Regions from separate parts of the Clostridium sp. MF28 genome, predicted to be linked through region 3. Evidence: riboswitches for the same ligand, from Rfam matches in the RefSeq annotation. Region 3 holds a riboswitch; each other region holds the start of a gene.
The links. Region 3 has a riboswitch for cyclic di-GMP ahead of AXY43_RS19380 (acyltransferase). Riboswitches for the same ligand answer to the same signal wherever they lie in the genome.
Positions count from the first base shown of each region.

Region 1: linked by a shared signal. The riboswitch ahead of AXY43_RS08515 (hypothetical protein) and the one ahead of AXY43_RS19380 (acyltransferase) in region 3 are both predicted to bind cyclic di-GMP.
Region 2: linked by a shared signal. The riboswitch ahead of AXY43_RS26040 (EAL and HDOD domain-containing protein) and the one ahead of AXY43_RS19380 (acyltransferase) in region 3 are both predicted to bind cyclic di-GMP.

Region 1 is NZ_CP014331.1:1,895,138-1,899,618, forward strand. Features, by position in the region: gene AXY43_RS08505 (radical SAM protein) at 1-691, opposite strand, end outside; gene AXY43_RS08510 (3-oxoacyl-[acyl-carrier-protein] synthase III C-terminal domain-containing protein) at 939-1,925, opposite strand; gene AXY43_RS08515 (hypothetical protein) at 1,979-2,290, opposite strand; cyclic di-GMP riboswitch class I at 2,452-2,539, opposite strand; gene AXY43_RS08520 (aromatic acid exporter family protein) at 2,651-3,616, opposite strand; gene AXY43_RS28735 (diguanylate cyclase) at 3,789-3,944, opposite strand; gene AXY43_RS27795 (hypothetical protein) at 3,947-4,111, opposite strand.
Region 2 is NZ_CP014331.1:5,901,523-5,906,003, forward strand. Features, by position in the region: gene AXY43_RS26030 (sulfide/dihydroorotate dehydrogenase-like FAD/NAD-binding protein) at 1-354, shown strand, start outside; gene gltA (NADPH-dependent glutamate synthase) at 354-1,742, shown strand; cyclic di-GMP riboswitch class II at 2,004-2,087, shown strand; gene AXY43_RS26040 (EAL and HDOD domain-containing protein) at 2,307-3,518, shown strand; gene AXY43_RS26045 (IS1182 family transposase) at 3,630-4,481, shown strand, end outside.
Region 3 is NZ_CP014331.1:4,428,676-4,433,156, reverse strand. Features, by position in the region: gene AXY43_RS19385 (methyl-accepting chemotaxis protein) at 1-1,825, opposite strand, end outside; gene AXY43_RS19380 (acyltransferase) at 1,861-2,595, opposite strand; cyclic di-GMP riboswitch class I at 2,939-3,029, opposite strand; gene AXY43_RS19375 (metallophosphoesterase family protein) at 3,311-4,216, opposite strand; gene AXY43_RS19370 (methyl-accepting chemotaxis protein) at 4,475-4,481, opposite strand, start outside.

The sequences.
Region 1 (4,481 bases), 2.5 Mb from region 3:
CTATCTCATTTAATATTTCTCTATCACTTAGAAGTTTAAATTCTTTCCTTAATATTTTATTATATAAATCCGTTTCTTCTTCAACCATAAGAGTTAATACGCCTAAATAATTTGGAGCCATATCGCTTATTAATTTGCCTGTTTTGATTGCATGAATATCGCTCTTTTCAATTCCACCAACTCCAGCTATAACTGTTACTGATAGTAAGATATCAGCATTTTTAACTATTCTAGCAGCATCAATTATCTCGTTACTACTCACTCCTTTATTTATATCGTTTAAAACCTCATCGCTTCCACTTTCAACGCCCATATATATCATATATAAACCTAAATCTTTAAGTTCTTTCAACTCTTGATGAGTTTTACCTAATATTGATTTTGGTGACCCATAAAGCGTTACTCTCCTGCATTCAGAAAATGTATTTCTTATAAGCGTTAATATTTCTTTTAATTTTTCCGTTGGAATGATTAAAGCATCACCATCTGCCAAAAATATTTTTTCTACATAAGAATACATTTCTCTAAAGTAATTTACGTCTGCTTTAATATCTTCCAAAGATTTTATTGTAAATTTTTTAGATTTATACATATTACAAAAATTACATTTATTATGAGAACACCCTAAAGTTACTTGTATTATAAGACTATTACTTTCACTTGGAGGCCTATATAGTGGATAATCGTACATTATCAAACCATCTCCCCTGTTATTCTTTAATTAATATAGTATTTTTTAAGTTCTAACACTATCTACATATATATTTCTACTTCATTAAATTCTTTATAAGCATTTATTCTTAAATTAGTGATATTCTAATATATATTTATCCGAAGTATATTTACTTGCATTTCATATGATAGCATCAAACTCATAAATATAACCTTCTATAGATTTTACTACAGAAGGTTATATTTATGAAGTGCGTTTTCTAATATTAATATTTATATAACATAACTATACTCTGAGAACCAGATCCAATAGTCCAGAAAATTACATAGTCACCTCTTTTAACTTTACCTTCCTTTATCGATTCATACAATGCTATGAAAGGGCTAGTAGTTCCAGTATATCCATATTTATTTCCTATATAGATACTCTTATCTTCTCCTATATCTAAAAGTTGTCTTATATTTTTTATATTTATAAACGCAAACTGAGAAAAGCAAAACATCTTAATATCTTCATTTTCTAAGCCATTTTTCTTCAGCATCTTTTTAGCAATCTCTGCTGCGGGATAAACACATGCCCCACCATCAAATGGCAACCATTTCAGATAAAGTTCGCTTACATCTTTTGATTTGAAAAAATTAGAGAATCCTTCACTTGGATACATAATGTTATGACTTTCCTCTGTGTTTATATAATATTCTGCATCAACTATCCCACACTCTTCTTCAACTTTTTCTAAAATTATTGCACATGCAGCATGTCCATAATTTCCATAGCAAAGCTCATTATTTGGGTCAGCTAATGAATCAACATCATCACAACCAATAATTAATGCTCTTTTAGCTCGCTTCGACGATTCTAAATAATTTGACATATTCTCTAATGCAACAGTCATGCCAGCACAATTAGCATTCATATCAAAACACATTACATTTCTTCCTGCATTTAATTCCTTATGTATTAAAATAGATGTTGCTGGTGCTACATATTCCGATAATATAGATGAATAAACTAGTACATCTATATCACTACCTGTCAAGTTAGCCTTATCTAATACTGATTTTGCTACTTTTACTGCTAGAGATAAAGTTGTCTCCTGTTCATTAAACATAAATCGTTTATCTCTACCCATTATATCTACTAATAAATGTTCTACATCTTTATCTTGTTTTTCAAAATGTTTTAAATAAATATCATTTGAAACAACTTCTGATGCATGACAAACATCAATACAACTTAGTCTTATTCCCATAATAATCTCCTAGCTAATGTAATTCAATTTAATATTATAAATTATGTATCATTTTAAATTATTTCAATTACCAATCCAGTGTTCCTACTTATTCTTGATAATTGCATCTTTAAAGTAATATTGCTACCAACATTTGCTATAACCTTTACAAACTTGCAAGCCTTGTACATTTGAAAACATCCTTCTAACATTGGTAACATCTCTTGTCTTGAAACGTTTAACTCTCTTGCGTCAAAATTCAATACATATTCTGAAGTTTGTATAGGAGATAGTTCTTTTCTAAAATCTTCAACAAAACTATTAGCATCGTTTGGTTCAAACATTCCCCATATCCTTATATTAATCTCCTTTTTTGCTTTGTCCAAAGACAGTTGATACTTTTTCATTTACTACACCTAACCTTTCTTTATTTAAATTGTTACCATATACACATATTTCAATGATTTTGTATCAAAATAAAAAGGTACCTATTAATTATTAATAGGCACCAAAAATAAACAAATGACTAATGTTTATATAACTACATTTTGGCAACCTGGCAATCATTGAAAATGAATTTCTTTAGACCCATAGCTTTGCGGCCCTACCTTTCGGCAAGTGTGCTATTATCAATGCATATGATATGCATAATTTTACACTTATTTTTGATAAATTTCAATATTTATACCAATATTTTTACCATTAATGGCATTAAAACTAATTTTAGTAAGTTATATTTATAATTTCTACTTATTTTGAAAAGATTCCTTGAATTCTTTCTTAATAACTAGGAAATCTTCTAAATCATTCAAAAACTGAAATAATAACGCTCTATTTTCAAATTCGTTTCGATTTTTAGGCAAATCCATTTTTTCATAATCTTTCCTAAGCAAATTTAGTTTATCTATAAGCTCTACACAATCATTATCTTCCTTAAGATTCATTGCAACTTCATTTGTAAATTCTGATAATATTCTAGTTTGATCATAAGTCATATAAAATCTCGAGAAATGCCTCTTCATTCTTTTCATTGTATCTAGCTGTATTATTCTCATCTCTATATAACTCAAATAATAATCATTTTTTTTAAATAAATGGTTATTATTTATTATCTGCGCCATAAATTTAGACTTATTAATTAATTCCTCAACGCTCACTGATATTTGCTTTTCATAAATTGGTACAGCTTGAGTAACAAGGCTTACTGCCATATCTGATAATATAGCTCTATAATAATCTTCTATTCTTTCTTTGTTTTTTTCAAATTGTTCTTCCAATGATGCGGTATATAAATTAAACATCATTGCTACTCCAATTCCTATTACAGTTAATTGTGCTTCGTTTATAATCCATGAAATATTTATATTTGTGCTTGTAAGTAAATGTGTTGATAATACAGATCCAACTACCATTCCTTCCTCTATTTTTAAAATTATTGTTGTTTGTATAAATATAATTAAAAATAATCCGAATATGATTGGGTTATTTCCAAGTAATAAATATAGCATAAACGACAAAAGAATGGCTAATGCAGAAGCAATTATTCTTCTCCCTGCAACTAATAAAGATTCTTTTTTTGTATCTTGAATACTTAGGATTGCAATAATTCCTGAAGTCACTCCAAATTGTAAACCAACATAATTTGATATAATAATTGCTATTGTAGCTGATAATGCCATTTTAAGAGTTTTAGATTGTAAATATTTTATCATTTTTACTTTCTCCTACCATGCTTAAATTCTTATTCATTATATAATCTTCACTTTTGCATGTAGCTTGCCTTTCATATGTATCTTAATTAAATAACGCTTTTTGCACACGTGTTCCAGATTTATAATGAAATATATACCTCCTTCATTGAGATTATAAGAGGCATATATTTCATTACCTAGAAACCTTTTTTAACTTCTTATTTTCATACATTTTATAATCAGCTTTCCTTAACAGCTCCTCTAAATTATCTGCTTCACTCAGCTTATAGCTAGTTGATCCAAAACTTATTTCTAGTTTATATGTTTTACCATCTGAATCTTCTATTATTTTTAATCTTTATTGATTATCCGAGAATAGCTCATTTCATTATTTATATTATATTGCACTATTATTTGACTTAGTAATAATGCCAAAATAATTATGCACAATGCTAACATATATCTTTTTCTTATCGTTTTTATAACTTTGGTATATCCAACTGAATTCTTTTCCATTGCTTTCTCCTAAACTACTAATACTAAATAGTTTGTTTTTAAACAAATCATCCTACTTATTAACTATATATAATTTACTGATTATTTTTTACTATATATTGTCTACATTATCTTATTTCCAACTTCAATTTTTATTTAAATATTCTCCATTTTAACAAGAAAATTATAACATATTCTTTCATTAAAATATCGAATTTTTAAACTTAATACAAATAAATGTATTAATATATATAATTATTAACATTAAATACAACATCGCATCATTTTTTCGTCCTATATTACTCAAATTATTTTTAAGTGAACTTATCATGTAATATTTTCAAATAGAAATTATATATTATGCTTTCGAATAGTCATTTAGAGATTATTT
Region 2 (4,481 bases), 1.5 Mb from region 3:
GAATTAGTTAATAATCAGGGTAAGAAATATGACCAAGCTGTTATCATTGGACCAATGATAATGATGAAATTTACTTCAATGTTAACTAAAGAATTAAATATTCCAACTGTAGTAAGTTTAAATCCTATAATGGTTGATGGTACTGGAATGTGTGGTGCTTGTAGAGTTACTGTTGGAGGAAAGGTTAAATTTGCATGTGTTGATGGACCAGAATTTGATGGACATTTAGTAGATTACGATGAATCAATGAGAAGACAAGCTATGTATAAAACAGAAGAAGGAAGAGAATTATTAAAACATGAAGAAGGAAACACTCATAACCATGGTGGTTGTGGATGTAAGGAGGATAAGTAATAGAGATGAACGATAGAATGAAAAGAACACCTGTTACTGAACAAGCTCCAGAAGTAAGAGCAAAAAACTTTAAGGAAGTTTGTTTAGGATATAATGAAGATGATGCTATAAAAGAAGCAAATAGATGTTTAAATTGTAAGAATCCTAAATGTGTTGAGGGATGTCCAGTATCAATCAATATTCCAGGATTTATATCAAAGGCTAAAACTGGAGATTTTGAAAGTGCTGCTAAAGAAATAGCAAAATATAGTGCACTTCCAGCGGTTTGTGGAAGAGTATGTCCACAAGAAAATCAATGTGAAGGTAACTGTGTACTAGGAATTAAAGGTGAAGCTGTAGCTATAGGTAAATTAGAAATGTTTACCGCAGACTGGTCAAGAAAAAATAAAGTAGATTTATCACAAACAGAACCTTCTAAAGGGAAGAAAGTTGCGGTAATTGGAAGTGGCCCTGCTGGTCTTACTTGTGCAGGAGACCTAGCTAAAAAAGGTTATGATGTAACTATATTTGAAGCACTACATGAAGCGGGTGGAGTTCTAGTTTATGGAATACCTGAATTTAGATTACCAAAGGATGATGTTGTTAAAGCAGAAATTGAAAACATAAAGAAGCTTGGAGTAACAATTGAAACTAATGTAATTGTGGGAAGAACAATAACTATAGATCAATTAATTGAAGATGAAAATTTTGAAGCTGTATTCATTGGATCAGGAGCAGGTCTTCCAAAGTTTATGGGAATACCAGGAGAAAATGCAAATGGTGTATTTTCAGCTAATGAGTTTTTAACAAGAGTAAACTTAATGAAAGCTTTTAAAGAAGAATATGATACTCCAGTTAAAGCAGGTAAAAAAGTTGCTATAGTTGGCGGAGGAAATGTTGCTATGGATGCAGCAAGAACTGCTTTAAGACTTGGTGCAGAAGCTCATATAGTATATAGAAGAGGTGAATCAGAGCTTCCAGCAAGAGCAGAAGAAGTACATCACGCTAAAGAAGAAGGAGTAATATTTGATGTTTTAACTAATCCAACAGAAATCTTAACAGATGAAAATGGATGGGTTAAAGGAATGAAATGCGTTAAAATGGAACTTGGAGAACCAGATGCTTCAGGAAGAAGAAAACCTGTAGTTAAGGAAAATTCAGAGTTTGTGTTAGACGTAGATACAGTAATAATGTCACTTGGAACTTCACCAAATCCATTAATTTCATCAACTACTAAAGGTTTAGAAATCAATGGTAGATCTTGTTTAGTTGCTAGTGAAGATGGATTAACAACTAAAGAAGGTGTTTATGCTGGTGGAGATGCAGTTACTGGTGCTGCAACTGTTATTTTAGCAATGGGAGCAGGAAAGAAAGCTGCTGCAGCAATAGATGAATATTTAAGTAGATAGCATTTAACATATTATATATTAAGAAGATTAGTTACAAGGAAATATAGATGTAACTAATCTTTTTTTGTTTATAATTTTAGACGATATTTAAGAAAAGTTATTTTTAAAATAAAAATAATGTCTCTATAAAAAGAGGAAATAATCTTAAAATTTCCTTAAAAATCTCTAATTTAGTATTCTTAATGATATTATTTGTTGATTTTATTATAGATTGATGATAATATTTCATATATATGAAATGAGTACATATTAATGTATTATATTACAATTGGAAGCTATGAAGAATTCTTTCTAAGTGGGCACTTTAAGGGTTTGGAGCTAGTTGTGCAACCGACCAATTAAGATTAATTAATTATTTTATTAGTTAGTTTTAATTGGTTTTTTATGTGAAAAAATTTACTTGATTTATATATAAATAAGAACTTATATATCTTAAGTTTAAGCATTACGTAAGTAAGCTCATTGAGAGAAGATTTCAATTTTTATGAATTACAATTATACTACAGCTACAGTAAGGGTTAAATTAAGAGGTATATAAGTATTAATGAAGGGGATGAGACTGTTATGGATATTTTTGTAGCTAGACAGCCTATATTTAACAGGAAAAATGAAGTTGTTGCATATGAACTTCTATTTAGAAATGGACAAAATAATTTCTATAACAATACTAATGGGGATGAAGCAACTTTAAAGGTTATAGCTAATACATTTTATACATTTGACTTCAAAGATATTACTGATAACAAGAAGGCATTTATAAATTTTACTGAAGAATTGATAAAGAAAGAAATAGCAACCATACTTCCTAAAGAATATGTTGTGATAGAAATTTTAGAAAATATAGAACCAAATGATGAAATTGTGGATGCGTGTAAAAGACTTAAGAAAAGAGGATTTATATTAGCATTAGATGATTTTGTATTCCATACTAAATATATTAAATTAATAGAAATAGCTGATATTATAAAGATAGATTTTAAAATCACTACAGGGGGAGAAAGAAAGAAAGTATTTGAACTAAAAAAAATAAATAATAAAATAAAGTTTTTAGCTGAAAAAGTAGAGAACAAAGAAGAATATGATGAGGCTTTGAAACTAGGATATTCATACTTTCAAGGATATTATTTTAGTAAACCAATAGTGCTTTCCAGAAAAAACATTCCGACTAACAAAGATACAGCAATAAAAATTTTAAAGTTAATTAATAAAGACGATTTTGATTTTAATAAATTAGAGGAACTAATAATAAAGGATTTAGGTTTATCATATAAAATAATCAAATTGATAAATTCGTCTGCATACTGCCTAAAGAATGAAGTAAGATCTATAAAATATGCTATTGCACTTTTGGGAAGAAAAGAGATTATAAAATGGTTATATGTAGTTCTGCTAAATGATCTAAAGGAAAATAACACAGATGAACTTATAAAAGTCTCATTGCAGAGAGCGAAGTTATGTGAATTAATATGTAATATGAGTGAGTATAAAAATAATGTTTATTCAGCTTATATGGTAGGATTATTTTCAGTTATGGACGCAATTTTAAATTGTTCAATTGAAGTGATCTTAAAAGAATTATATATAGATGATGAAATAAAGGAAGGACTAATTGAAAAAGATAATTACTTGAATAAAATATTGAAATTGGCTATTAACTATGAAAAGGGTCAGTGGGAAAATGTTGAGTTTTATACTAAGGAAATAGGGGTTAATGATAATAAGCTTGCAGAAGCCTATATAGATGCTATAAAATGGGCAGATGATGTTGTGAGTTAAAAAAATAAGGGGCTGTTGCAAAACTAACATAGTTAGTTTTGTAGCGGCTCATTTTTTTAGATATAAAAAATGTGAATTCCGAAGAACTCACATTCATTGTATAATTTACTTATGCTAAAAACCAAATTACACAATAAAGATTATACTGAGATTAATGATAATTTTCAACTTATATTACCATTAAATCTAGAAAATTTAATACCATCAGATGATTCAGTCCGCTTGCTAAGCCATGTATTGGAGGGATTAGATTACACGAAGTTGTATAAGGCGTACTCTTCCGTTGGAAGAAAACCGGCAGTGGAACCTAAAATTATGTTCAAAATAATATCATATGCTTATTCTCAAAATATTTATTCAAGCAGGAAAATCGAAAAAGCATGCAAAAGAGATATAAATTTTAAGTGGTTACTTCAATGTTATAAGGCACCGGATCATGCTACAATCAGTAGATTTCGTAAAGACTATATTTCAAATGAGGTAATTGAAGATTTATTTTATCAACAAGTTAATTATTTAGCAAATCAAAATGAAATACTATTTGAAAATGCATTTATTGATGGTACTAAAATCGAAGCGAATGCTAATCGTTATACATTTGTTTGGAAAAAAACTATTTTAAAAAATGAAGAAAAAATGTTTGATAAAATTCTTGTTCTTTTAGAAAATATTAACCTTGGAGAATTAAAAAAATTTACTGTTCAGAAAGAAACATTAATAGATGATATTGATAAAATTCTTCAATGGCTTGAATATGAAAAAAAGAAAAGAAACATAGAGTTTGTTCATGGAATTGGTAAAAGAAAAACCAAAATTCAAAAGTGGACAGAGCAACTATCTGAATATAAAGAGAGAGAAGAAAAATATAATTTGAGTAAAAAAATATTTTCAAAAAGAAATAGTTATTCTAAAACTGATCCAGACGCAACTTTCATGCATATGAAAGATGATCATATGAGAAAT
Region 3 (4,481 bases):
TTTCAGCCTTTAACGCTGTTTCCATACCAACAGTAATTTCCTTAGAACCTTCATCCATACTACTACTAATGGTCTCAATTTGATTTTGTATTCCACTTATTAAAGCCGAAATCTGACTGGCAGCAGTAGCAGATTGTTCCGCAAGGGTTCTTACTTCATCTGCAACTACGGCAAATCCCTTTCCTTGCTCTCCAGCTCTAGCAGCTTCTATTGCTGCATTTAAAGCAAGTAAATTGGTCTGACTTGCAATGTTAGTTATAACTTCAACAATCTTACCAATTTCATTTGATCTCTCAAGTAACATTTTACTTTCTTCTAAATTGGTTTTATTGTTTTCAACAATTAATTTCATACTTTCAACAGCTTTATCCACCGCTTCAAAAGCAACCGCACTTATGTTATGTGATTCTTCAGCTGTTTCAAGCATATCATTACATTTATTAACAACAACTCTACTTACTTCTTCCATTTCAATTGTTTTCTCGCTGGCTAAAGTCACTTGTCTTGACTGCTCAGTTGTATTTTCTGCTATCACTTGTATTGCTTTAGCAACTTCTCCAGTAACCTTAATGCTATCATCACATGAATTTGCAAGATTAGTTGAAACTTCATTTACCTTTGATGATTCATTATTTATATCTGTAATTATGCCTCTTAATGCTTCTATCGTATGATTAAACGCTGTAGCAAGATTTCCAAATTCATCTTTGGATTTTACTTCTATCGAACCACTTAAGTCTCCAGTAGATATAACTTCCGCGAACTCATTAAGGCGTACTAAAGGTTTGATCAACTTAGTTGCTGCTGTAAATATAGCTGCTGATAAAATTACGATAATAGCTATAACTATCCCAATCATAATCAGTATCAAATGATTAGATGAAGCAAAAAGTTCATCCTCATAAACAACATTTATAACTGTCCAACCAGAAATCGGTGCCTTTGCATAGAATGCAATTTTTTTCTCAGATCCACTTCCAAATTTAAAAACTCCTGGTTTATCACCTTGAATGGCTTCATTAAGTTTAGTAAGATCTGAATCGTTAACTGTATTTATTTTCTCTTTCATGGCCCAATCTTTATTTGGGTGAACTATAAAAGTTCCATCACTTCCTAATAATACTCCGTAACCTTTTTGACCATATTTTAGATTTTTAACTTGATTTTCTACTGCTTCAATAGCTAAACTTGAGGCAGCTCCTGCTGTAACTTTTCCTTGTGCATCTTTATTCCACGCAACCATCATTACAACATTCTTATCATAAGCTTCAGAATATGTAGGCTTAAATATTGCATCATAAGGAACGCCATTTGTCTTTGAATATCTTTCTGAAGCTTCTGTTGCAGCACCTTTAGCCCAATTAGCAGTTGCAAATTTTCCATTGCTTACATTATAAAATCTCGCTTGTAGCTTATTCAAACTATCAGCGTTACTCCATTCACTAGGCTCTAGGCTATTTAGTATATGGACTGCTGCATATTCGTCTGGATATGTATTTTTAATAAAATTAAATCTTGATAAATTTAAATCATCTATTATGTTTAATGATCCATCTGTGCTATTTAAATTTAAACCAGGATTTTTTTCCAAAACTTGTTTAAGCACTGGGCTTTGAGCTGTTTCTTGAACTTCTGCCATTCTACTCGTCAGCCATGTATTAATATGACCAGTTGCTTCTGTTGTTCTTAATGACATGGAATTCACTAATTCGCTTTCTATAATGCTCCTAAAATTAATATATGCAAATCCTGTCAGCGATATCAATCCAACTATTACTAGCGGCAATATTATTACCATTAACTTTGATTTAAATGATATTCTCATGATTAATCATTTCCTCCTTAAGGTGTACAAATTTTTTAATCTTGAAATTCACCGTTATGCAACCATATATGCTTTAATTCTTCCTGATTTCTATCTAATGTTTTTCTCTCTCTCATAGCCTTTGCTGGTATACCCGCTACCAACTCATTTTTTTCAACATTTTTACCGACTAAAGAAGAAGCTGCTACTATTCCTTGTTTTTCAATTGTTACTCCAGGCAATATAGTTGAATTAGAATATATTTTAGCGTAATCTTTAATTACTACTTTTGCATATGTCCTTAATTCATGTTCATGCTCCTCATGAGAATGAGTAAAAATTGTAACGCCTTCGCCAATTCCTACTGAGTTACCTATTGTTATTCCACCTTTTGAATCTAGGAAAGCACCTTTGTTCATAAATACGTTATCTCCTATTTCTATATTGTCAGGAACATTGAAACGTACATTTTCTTCAGCTATAAAATTCTTTCCGCATGACTTAAATAATTTTTTTGCTAATATCTGTCTATAAGGAATAGCAAAATTGGCAATTAAGCACATAGGTGATTTATCTAGTACATCCCATAAAAAATGAAGATATCTTTTTTCTTCTGAAAATTCTAATTCATTATTTTTAGGTAAATAGTCCCCATATAATTTCATTTCATCTAATATTTCGTATGGAAAATAACATTTTAGAGAATTTAAAATTTCTATTACGCCCTCTTTATTTATCCCTTGTTTTACTATGACTTCTACTTCATTTAATAATTCGTCTATTTTACTCATATCATTTCAGATTATTAAAATCGCAAAAAATAATCTTTTCGCCTCCTTCATAGTCAAACTTTCAACGCGATTTTATAAGCAACATTAAGTCAAACTGTTTGTCCAACTTATTTTAGTTTTGCTACTAATTACTATGATTATATTTTATTAGCCTTCTCCACTCCCTTCTGATCTTTTAATATTATTTATAATTCAAACTTCGAATCTCTAGCAGCAAATACTTTGCACATGAAAAAATAATAAAAATAGCTTTCTTATTGTAAGTTTTAAGAGCGCAAAAATGGTGTCTACATAATTGTGGACACCAAAATTAAAATATAAAATTTATTATTCATAGATACATTTTGGCAACCTGACAATCATAGAAAATTAAATTTTTCCTTAGACTCATAGCTTTGCGACCCTATTTTTCAATAAGTGTGCCTATTGATATTATATTTTTTTCATTTTTATTCTATTATTACATCTTTTACAACATTTTTCAACTTATATACACTAAATTTAAGTTACAATATTGTAAAAATGGATATTATTTAATCGTTTAATTCAATATAATACCATTTATTCAATATAATATATTTATAAATTTAAATATATTATATATATTTTTCTTATCGCCATGCTAATAAATTCATTTAAAAATCAATAATTTTCTTCAATTTCATATATACCAATTCATGAAAATATATCTCCTAAAATTATTCTTTTATAGAATTTACTTTTTAAGTTCTGTATCAAACTCTCTTCTTGTCCAAGTTTTAAAATCAGCTGGATTTTCTTCATTAATTAAAAATACTCTTGCACCACGAGGAATTTTGTCATCTCCATATCCTCCGTATCCAGTATATCCAGCATATCCAAGCCTAACACCATCTAAAGTAGCACAGTAATTATTAAAATGATCATGCCCTACAAATATACCTTTCACATCACCAATTTTAACTATTTTGTTAAATAAGCATAAATTTATCTTGGCACAGCTCTCATCTTCAAGCCTTTCACCATTTACTAATCCAGTCTTACATGCCTTTTTAAACTTCTTTAAAGGTATATGAAAGAACATAAGCGCAGGTATTAATCTTTTATATTTTTTCTTCAAATTTATCGCTGTTCTTTTATACCACCATATTTGAGTAAGTTTTATCCAATCATATCCTCCAATAATGGCAGGAGCGTATTTTCCTGAATCTATCATATATATATTAAATTTAGGCGTTTTATCTTTTGAACTTTCTACAAGAAGATTATAATTACCTATCCTATCAAAAGTTTTATACCCCACTTGACTCAGATTATGTTTAAAGCTCATATATAAATTCATCATTTCTTCTTTCGTCATCATATTATGTTCATCATCATGATTACCAAAAACTATACACCAAGGTACATTTCTATTTTCCATTGGCTCCGCTATATGATTTATAGCTTTTTTTACATCTTCTGCTGTCTGACATTTGCCATCAATAATATCTCCTGATAATATAACCATATTGGGGTTTTCGTAATCTAATATCTTATTTATAAGCTCTATAGATTTGTCTCTGCTCGGTCCTTCATGTATATCTGTAAATTGAACTATTTTAAACTTGCCATTACTATCAAACCTAAGGTTATTTTTCATATATATTCACCTTTCTTAAAATATAATATTATATGAAAACTAGGTTGTATCTGACACTAACTATTTGCTAATTAGACCTTATTTTAAATTGTAAAAGGATCATTGCATTTTGCAACAATCCTTTATATCTTATAAAACATTAAATATATATTTTTTAATTAAATTTCTACATTTATCAATTAATTTATCACTTGGCTCACTAGAGTCTTAAACGTAAATTTATTATTACAACATATATATCATAATGATTTTATATTTTTATAGT